Regions from separate parts of the Arthrobacter sp. NPDC056493 genome, predicted to be linked through region 1. Evidence: riboswitches for the same ligand, from Rfam matches in the RefSeq annotation. Region 1 holds a riboswitch; each other region holds the start of a gene.
The links. Region 1 has a riboswitch for cyclic di-AMP ahead of ACFQ50_RS12440 (LysM peptidoglycan-binding domain-containing protein). Riboswitches for the same ligand answer to the same signal wherever they lie in the genome.

Region 1 (2,192 bases):
CAGGAGGCCGGGTGCACGATGGTTTCGTTGACACCGTTCATGCCGCTGCTAATGGCCTGGCCGCCGCCGATGTAGACGCCGACGTGTCCGCCGCTGATCATCAGGTCACCGGGCCGCGGGGAGGAGACCGGAGTTCCGTACTGGTAGAACTGCGCGGGCGCGAGGTCGCCGACGGACTTGCCGACGGAGCGCAGGGCCTGCTCCACCAGGACGGTGCAGTCCTGGGTGGCACCAAGCTGCGCCCTGGCGGAGGCCACAATGGCCGCGCCCGCGCCGCTGGCTGCCGGAGCGGTTGCTGTTGCCGGGGTTATCGACGCGGAGGCGTTGTAGATTCCCATGCCGGCGGGCTCCGGGACGGCCGGGGCTGCAGGAACGGCCGGAACAGCAGGGGCCGCGGGGACCGCAGGCACTGCGGGAGTTGCCGGCCCTGCGGGAGCCGCGGCCGCGCCGGGCCCCGGGATGAGGATCTGGTCACCGGGGTAAATGACGGAGGCCAGGGACAGGCCGTTCTCCGCGAGCAGTGCATCGAGGCTGACGCCGTGGCGTGCCGCGATGGCGCCGAGGGTGTCGCCGGGCGCAACGGTGTGCGACGCGCCGGCAACAGCAGATCCTCCGTCTGCCGGAGCCGGGAGTGCCGGCGCAGGGGCCGGGACTGCCGGAGCCTGCGCCTGGGTGGGTGCGGCGAGCGCCTGGCCCGCGACGGACTTCACAGCAGCAGCGGCCGGGGCCGGGGCGGACTGTGCAGCGCCGCTGGCCGGAATCTCGGGCGCGTAGGCACCTGCGTGGGCAGGTGCCCCCGCGCCGAAGAGGAGTCCGGAAGCGACGGCGGCGGCGGCCGCCGGCTTGGCAACCGAGGCGGCATTGGACTTGAAGGAATACGACAGGCCCTGCAGGGCGATGGACGTCGTCGGGGTGGCGCGATGGCGCGCGGGCGTGAACTTACGTGACATGGTTGATGTGCCTCTCCCATGCCTGCGGGGTTAGCTGTCGGGTTCGGGTGGGAGTCACCCGGTCCTGCCCGCTGCTGGGCGCAGCGCCTGGACTTAACCCCTAGGCCTTGGCGCGCAAGGCCGGTACTAAGGTGGTTCCCCCGTCCCTGCCTGTTGGTGATAGCGAACGGATCCCGGTCAGCGGCAGGGCTCGGCATTCTGCCCGGGATGCCCTGAGCGGAACCAGGGCACCGGCCGAGGCTACCGCACCCCCGCACCAAAAGTCACATTTCGGTAACGGCGGCGGTTGAATAAGCAGTTGAGGAACCAGTGCGGGAGGGTGCAGACCCCAACACCCTACAGGGCCTTCACCGCGCCCAGCACCTTCGTCAGGGACTCCTTCGCGTCGCCGAACAGCAGCGTGGTCTGCGGCTCGAACATGAGGTCGTTCTCGATCCCGGCGAACCCCGGCCGCATGGAGCGCTTGAGGAACACCACCTGACGCGCGTCCGCCACCTCGAGGATTGGCATCCCGTAGATCGGCGATCCGGCCGTGGTCTTCGCGGCGGGGTTCACGACGTCGTTCGCGCCGACCACCAGCGCGACGTCGGCGGTGCGGAACTCGGAGTTGATCTGGCCCATTTCCTTGAGCGATTCGTAGGGCACGTTGGCCTCGGCGAGCAGCACGTTCATGTGCCCCGGCATGCGCCCGGCCACCGGATGAATGGCGAAGTCCACGCGGGTGCCCCGGGATTCCAGGGCCTGCGCCAGCTCTGCCGCGGTGTGCTGCCCCTGCGCCACGGCGAGCCCGTAGCCGGGAACGATGATCACGCGCTGCGCGTAGCCCAGGAGCACCGCCACGTCCTCCGGGCTGGACGAGCGGACCGGACGGTCGCTCACGGCCGTGGATCCCGCCGTCGAACCTCCCCGGAACGCGCCGAACAGGATGCCGGCCACGCTGCGGCCCATGGCCGCGGCCATCGCGCGGGTGAGGATGGTGCCTGAGGCGCCCACGAGCGTGCCGGCCACCACCAGCAGCACGTTCCCCAGCACCAGGCCGGACGCCGCAACAGCCAGGCCGGTGAACGCGTTGAGCAGGGAGATGACGATCGGCACATCCGCGCCGCCCACCGGCAGCACCAGCAGCACGCCTGCCGCCAGGCCCAGCAACAGGAGAAGCAGCGCCAGGACCAGGGATCCGCCCGTCACGACGGCGGACGCGGCACCGACGGCGGCAAGCAGGACCGCCCCCATGAGCACCGG
Region 2 (2,192 bases), on a different contig from region 1:
GCGATCCTGGCTCGCAGCCGGAGACTGCGGTCTTTCATCAGGCATAGCCAGTGTTTCCCACCATCCTTGTAGAAAGGTGGGAGCACCTTGGGGGATGGCCGTGTTCCGCCGCCCCCAAGGCAGCGGAACACGGCGGTTTCTTCAGTTCTGCTAGGCCGCGCGAACAAACGTGACGGGGCCCGTGGCGGTGAGCCAGGACAGCGGGTGGGCCATGGTGGCGTTGATGCCGTTCATGCCGCCGCTGATGACTTTGCCGGCGCCCGCGTAAATTGCCACGTGGCCGGACTGGACCACCATGTCGCCGGGCTGCGGGGTGGAGACCACCACGCCATGGTTCAGGAACTGCATGGGCGCGAGGTCACCCACAGGGATGCCGGCCGCGCCGAGGGCCTTCTCCACCATGGCGGTGCAGTCCTGCGTGATGCCGATCTGGGCGTAGGCCGACGCCAGCATGGTTGCGTTGACGCCCGCGGCAGCCTTGACGGGTGCCTTCGGGGCCGGAGCGGCAGCCTCGACGGTGACCTTCGGTGCGGCCGCGGCCGGCGCAGCTGCAGCCTTGGGGGCCGCGGTAGCAACGGGCGCGGCAGCGACGGTGGCGGCTGCAGGTGCCGCGGTCTTCCTTACTGCCGGCTTTTCGACGACGGGTGCTGCCGCCACGGGGGCCGGGGCCGACTTGACCGCGGGGCGTTCAAACTCGATCCTGACGCTGGAGGCAGCGTTCAGCGGAGCCTGGACCTGGCTGGCGGCCGCGGCGGCCGGTGCCTGCGCCGGCTGGGCCGGAACGTTCGCGGCGTTGGCTGCGACGCTGCCGGTGAAGGCCAGCCCGGAGGCGGCAAGGATGGCCGCAGCACGGCGGCCAGAAATAATGCGGAACGACATGAAGAAGCCTCTCCCGATGCCTGCGAGGTGAGCTGTCGGATTCGGATGGGAGGCACCCGGCCGCGGTCCTGAGCGTGGTCAGGAACTGCGCGGCTTCACCCCAAGACCCGCTATAAGCGGGCCGAAAAGTGGTTTCCCCGTCTCTGCCGGACATGGGTCTTCGGTTGGTTCCTCGGGCTGCGGCAGAGTTAGGCAATCAGCGCGGGAGTGCCCTATCGGTGAAAAAGGCACGTTTTCCACCGTACGGGAGGCATCGTTCAATGTCACATTAAGGTAACGGCGCCGTGTCGTTCACTTCCGGTTTGCCCGCGTCATGTAGAGGGGCGGGGCCTGATTGGTGTGGTGAGCCTCACTCTGCGGCGTTGAGCTTGCCGGCCAGCCGTTCCCGCATCTGAATGCTGGCCGAGTTGAGGCCGATCAGTTCCACCTCCCGGCCGTGCCTGCGGTATTTCTCCGTGACGGAGTCCAGCACGGCGATGGTGGAGGCATCCCACAGGTGCGAGGCGTGCAGGTCGATCACCACGCTGTCGATGTCCGGCTCGGCGTCGCGGGCGTAGTTGAACTGCGTGTAGAGGTCGTTGGAGGAGGCGAAGAACAGTTCGCCGTCCACAGTGTAGGTGGCCACCGTCCGGCCGTTGAGCTCCACTTCCGTACGGTCGACGGTGGCGAAATGGGCCACGCGGCGGGCGAACATCGCCATCGCCGCCAAAACCCCGACGCCGACGCCGATCGCCAGATTGTGCGTGACCACCACCGTGCCCACGGTGATCAGCATGACGGCGGTTTCCGATTTGGGCATCCGCTTCAGCGTTGCGGGTGCAACAGAGTGCCAGTCGAAAGTGATGGCCGAGACGAAGATCATCACCGCCACCAGCGCCGCCATGGGGATGAGACCCACGATGTCGCCCAGGGTGACCACCAGCACCAGCAGGAAGGCGCCCGCGAGGAACGTGGACACCCGGCTCCGGGCGCCGGAGCCCTTGACGTTGATCATGGTCTGCCCGATTACCGCGCAGCCGCCCATGCCGCCCAGGAACCCGGTGACGATGTTGGCCACGCCCTGGCCCCAGGATTCGCGGGTCTTGTTGGAGCGGGTGTCGGTGATGTCGTCCACAAGCTTGGCCGTCATCAGGGATTCCAGCAGCCCCACCAGCGCCATGGACAGCGAGAACGGTGCGATGGTCTGGAAGGTTTCCCACGTCAGCGGCACCTGAGGGATGAACAGCGTGGGCAGGCTTTCCGGCAGCTGGCCCTTGTCCTGGACGGCGGGCACGTCGATCCCGGCCACCACGGTGAGGACCGTCAGGAGGACG
Region 3 (2,192 bases), on a different contig from region 1:
ACGGGGCATCTCCGGCCGCGCCGGCTCCATGGAGCGCGTGCGGCCGGGTGTGCAGCGGTGGGTGCGGCTGGGGTCCGGAGGCCTGGTCAGTGATGGTCATGCATCAACAGTGGCGGCCGCTGTTATGAGGGTTTTAGGGCGAAGCTGTGCAGGGGCTGTGGAAGTTCCTCAGCGCTCGCTGGCGGCCAGAATGAGCGGCTTGTGGCGGCCGGAATGAGCGGCCGGTGGGTGGCCGCATTTCTGCACCTCTTTGCCGGCCGCGGGTGGGCACGGACGGCAAGAGGGCCCCGGATCCTGGCGGATCCGGGGCCCTCGGGCACTCTAAAGCGGTGCAGAAATGCTCGCCCTCAGCCGGTTCGGCCGCGGCAAACCGGTCAGTACCAGTTGTGGGCGAGGTGCCAGTTCAGGGCGCCACACGGGGAGCCGTAGCGCTCCTTGATGTAGTCCAGGCCCCAGTTGATCTGGGTGCGGTAGTTGGTGCGGTAGTCCGCCCCGGCGCTCGCCATTTTCTCTGCGGGCAGCGACTGGACGATGCCGTAGGCGCCGCTGCTGGCATTGGTGGCCGTGGTGCGCCATTCCGATTCCTTGGTCCAGAGCCGCTGCAGGCACTGCATCTGGTCTGCGGACCAGCCAAAGGATCCGAGCCTGGCGGCTGCGTAGGCCTGTGCGCCGGAGGGATCGTTCAGGGCCACAGGCGCAGCGGCCCGGGCCTTTGCGGCCGCCTTGGCCGCGGCAGCTTTCGCTGCGGCAGCCTGGACGGCGGCGGCGTTGGCCTTAGCCGCGGCGGCCTTTGCGGCAGCAGCCTGGGCGGCGGCGGCCTTAGCGGCGGCAGCCTTCTTTGCAGCGGCAGCCTTGGCCGCAGACTCCTTGGCAGCGGCCTGGGACGAGGACTGCGGAGCGATGGACGCCGCGGACGGGGCCGGAAGGGCGGAGATCAGCGTCTTGTCGAAGCTCAGCGTCTGCCCGGCGTCCGCGGTGGCCGCTGCCGGCTCGGCGGCGGAAGGCGTGGCCTGGTCGGCCGCGTGGCCTGCGGCACCGACGCCAACGAGCACCGCGGCGGCAGTGGTCAGGACAGCCGCCCGGCGGCCAAAGGACGGAAGGCCGGAAGTGAGACGGCCCCAGGCCGTCGTAGGCCGGGCCGGTTCGGCGCGGTGCCGGGAAATGCCCTGGCGTGACGTCGTGCGGTCAGACTGATCTGAGGCGCGTTCAGGGCGCGCCTGAGTCTTAAATTCAGACATGGTGGATTGCCTCTCACACCTGCGGAGTTAGCTGTCGGGTTCGGATGAGGTCATCCGGCCGCACGGAAATTCACGTGTCGGCTTCACCCCAAGGGCTGATGCGGAAAGCCCGGGACTCTGGTTCCCCCGCCTCTGCCTGATGTAGCGGAATCCGGGAAGCGGCAGAGCTGGGCGTCAATCCGGAGATGCGGCGCTAGTGGCGGCCGCACCATATCGACGGTACAGGAGGCTTCTGATTAAGTCACATTTAGGTAACGGGAGTCACGGCGTCGGCGCGGCGCCTTGCATGGGCAGCCGGACCGCAAATTCCGTCCGGCCGGGCCGGGACGTGACCTCCACCGTGCCGCCGTGCGCTTCCACGATGGACTGCACGATGGACAGTCCCAGGCCGCTGGTTCCCTCTGCCGAGGCGACGCCAGGTTCTGCCTGCGAAGGCCCTGTTTCTCCCCGCGAATCCGCGGTACGGAGGGCTGTTTGCGCGCTGGCGCCACCGGTGGCAGGACCCTTCGCCGTTGCGGAGGCAGGCGACAGGGGCGGCTGCGCCGGCGTCGCCCGTGAGGCGTCTGCGCGGGCAAAGCGCGCGAAGACCTTGTCCACGAATTCCGGCGGGATGCCGGCGCCGTCGTCCGTGACAGTAATCACAGCACTGCCGTCAGCCGACCGCATCACGCCGGTGGTCACCGTGGTGCCGGGACGGGTGTGCTTGCGGGCATTGGAGAGCAGGTTCACGAGGACCTGGTGCAGCTGCGAGTCGTCACCCCGGACCGACACGGGTTCCTCCGGGAGGTCCAGATGCCAGGCCCGGTCCGGCGCCATGACTTTTTCGTCACTGACGGTCTCGATCACCAGCTGCGTGAGGTCAACGTCGCTGAGCTTGAGCGGCTGGCCCTCGTCGAGCCGGGCGAGCAGCAGGAGGTCCTCCACCAGGGCGGTCATGCGTTCGGACTGGCTCTG
Region 4 (2,192 bases), on a different contig from region 1:
GTGGCGTGGGGCAGAAAGCCGGCGTAGTCCTCGCTGCCACCGGCCTGCTGCTGACTGTTACTGTCCCCGCCACCAGCCCTGTCCTGGCCGCCGGAGAGCCGGGAGGGGCGTCTGCGTCCGCTGCCTCGGCCCAGCCGAAGGTCTCGGCTGAAGCGGCAGCAAAGATCGACTTCAGCCGCACGTCCGTCTCCACCACCGGCGACCCGGACGGAAAGCTGAAGCAGCTCCTCAGCGCCCAGTCAGCCGGCAGCATCAGCCGTTCGGCCTCGGTGGGGACCCTGGGCGGCCCGCTGACCACGCTGGTCAGGTCCTCGCCGTTCGGTTACCGGGTCAGTCCGATCACCGGCGGTGCCGGCGAGTTCCACCGCGGCCAGGATTTCGCTGCCCAGTGCGGCACCCAGGTGCTTGCCGCGGCCAGCGGCAAGGTCACCTTTTCGGGATGGCACCCCTATGGGGGAGGCAACCGCGTCGTGATCGATCACGGCAACGGCCTGGAGACCACGTACAACCACCTGTCGTCCTCCAGCGTCCAGGTTGGCCAGAAGGTCACCCGGGGCGAAGTTATCGCCCTCAGCGGGACCACGGGCGCCTCCACGGGCTGCCACCTCCACTTCGAGGTGATGGTCAACGGGGACGTCGTTGATCCCCTCGGCTGGCTCTGAGCCACGTCGAGCGAGCACCCTCATTCCTGTGACACGCCGTGACCTGAATGTGACATTGGCTCCGAACTGCTGTACCGTCTAAACCGCGTCAACTTTTCCGAAGTTGACGCTCTTGAGTGGATTGCCTAACTCTGCCACCGCTCAAGGTCCGTTCGCATTACATCGTCTGGCAGGGGCGGGGGAACCAATTTTGGTCTTCGCAAGAAGGCCTTGGGGTTAAGTCGCAAAGCTTCCCAGGAAGCGGAGCGGCCGGGTGACTCCCATCCGAATCCGACAGCTCACCTCGCAGGCATTGGGAGAGGCTACCTTCGTGTCTTCACGCCACAATGCCGCGCGCCACCGCGCGCAAACGGTTCGTATGAACCCGTTGGACTCCGTGTCCAAGGCGGTTAGCGCCAATGCCGGCACAGTAGGTCGCCAGGCAGCTGTTATCGCAGCTGCTTCAGGACTCATCCTGAGTGTTGGCATGCCTGCCAACGCAGCCGACGCCAACATTGGTGTTTCCGCCTCCTCGGAGACCGGATCCCAGGCCGCACAGCTTGCTGTGACCGCCGCGCCCACCGCCACTGTCTCCTTCGAGCGTCCTGCTGTCACCACCGTGGCAGCCCCGGTCGCCGAAGCCATCGCTCCGCAGTCGAACGATGAGAGCCAGACGGCCGATGCAGGCCAGGCCGGCGACGAGAGCACCGGTGCGGCCAAGGCCGTCACCGCAAAGTCCACTGATGGTGCGGCCTCCGCAGCAGCTTCCGGACTGGCAGCAATCGCGTACACCGGCATCGGCAGCCCCTACGTCTGGGGCGGCACCACGCCCAGCGGCTGGGACTGCTCCGGCTTCACTCAGTGGGTTTACGCACAGGCAGGCATCAGCATTCCCCGCGTCAACGCGTGGAACGCCATGAAGCCCACCTCCACGCCTGCTCCCGGCGACCTGGTCATGCAGAACGGCGGCGCCCACGTGGGCATCTACGTCGGCAACGGCATGATGATCAGCGCGCTGAACCCCTCGCAGGGCACTCTCCTGCACGCGGTGTCCGCAACGGGCACGTCCGCTTTTTACACCCTTCGCTAAAAATCCGATTCGAGGCGGGCCGGCTTACCCCCAAGATGCCGGCGCGTCGATAACCCACGGCCTGCTACCGCGGTCTGTGGAACACGAAAGAGAGAAACTTTAATGACTACACGTGCGACCATTGCACGGCACCGCGCCGAGGTCACCAAGACCAACTCGCTGGCTGTCATTGCCAAGGCCGTCGGCGACAACGCCGGTGGCATGGGCCGCCAGGCCGCAGTTATCGCTGCTGCTTCCGGTCTTGTCCTGACCAGCGGCATCGCCGCCAACGCTGCTGAGACCAACGTTCAGCGCGAATCCGTTCCGGCTTCCACGCTGGAGGTCCAGTCCGCTGCGCCGGCCACCATCTCCGCTGCTTCCAGCATCGCCATCTCCTACGAGAAGCCTGCTGTTTCCACCGCGCCGGCTCCCGTTGTCGAGGCTCCCAAACCTGTAGTCAAGGTCCAGGAAGCCACCCCCGC

Region 2: another riboswitch for cyclic di-AMP. It lies ahead of ACFQ50_RS09390 (hypothetical protein); the one in region 1 lies ahead of ACFQ50_RS12440 (LysM peptidoglycan-binding domain-containing protein).
Region 3: another riboswitch for cyclic di-AMP. It lies ahead of ACFQ50_RS05720 (hypothetical protein); the one in region 1 lies ahead of ACFQ50_RS12440 (LysM peptidoglycan-binding domain-containing protein).
Region 4: another riboswitch for cyclic di-AMP. It lies ahead of ACFQ50_RS15255 (C40 family peptidase); the one in region 1 lies ahead of ACFQ50_RS12440 (LysM peptidoglycan-binding domain-containing protein).

Annotation. Positions count from the first base shown of each region.
Region 1 covers NZ_JBHTSL010000027.1:175-2,366, forward strand. The annotation lists gene ACFQ50_RS12440 (LysM peptidoglycan-binding domain-containing protein) at 1-950, opposite strand, end outside; cyclic di-AMP (ydaO/yuaA leader) riboswitch at 957-1,125, opposite strand; gene ACFQ50_RS12445 (NAD(P)(+) transhydrogenase (Re/Si-specific) subunit beta) at 1,287-2,192, opposite strand, start outside.
Region 2 covers NZ_JBHTSL010000016.1:63,666-65,857, reverse strand. The annotation lists gene ACFQ50_RS09390 (hypothetical protein) at 151-879, opposite strand; cyclic di-AMP (ydaO/yuaA leader) riboswitch at 883-1,084, opposite strand; gene ACFQ50_RS09385 (SulP family inorganic anion transporter) at 1,229-2,192, opposite strand, start outside.
Region 3 covers NZ_JBHTSL010000008.1:111,684-113,875, forward strand. The annotation lists gene ACFQ50_RS05715 (glycosyltransferase) at 1-100, opposite strand, end outside; gene ACFQ50_RS05720 (hypothetical protein) at 375-1,238, opposite strand; cyclic di-AMP (ydaO/yuaA leader) riboswitch at 1,244-1,395, opposite strand; gene ACFQ50_RS05725 (ATP-binding protein) at 1,500-2,192, opposite strand, start outside.
Region 4 covers NZ_JBHTSL010000037.1:24,026-26,217, forward strand. The annotation lists gene ACFQ50_RS15250 (M23 family metallopeptidase) at 1-662, shown strand, start outside; cyclic di-AMP (ydaO/yuaA leader) riboswitch at 775-968, shown strand; gene ACFQ50_RS15255 (C40 family peptidase) at 1,129-1,731, shown strand; gene ACFQ50_RS15260 (NlpC/P60 family protein) at 1,834-2,192, shown strand, end outside.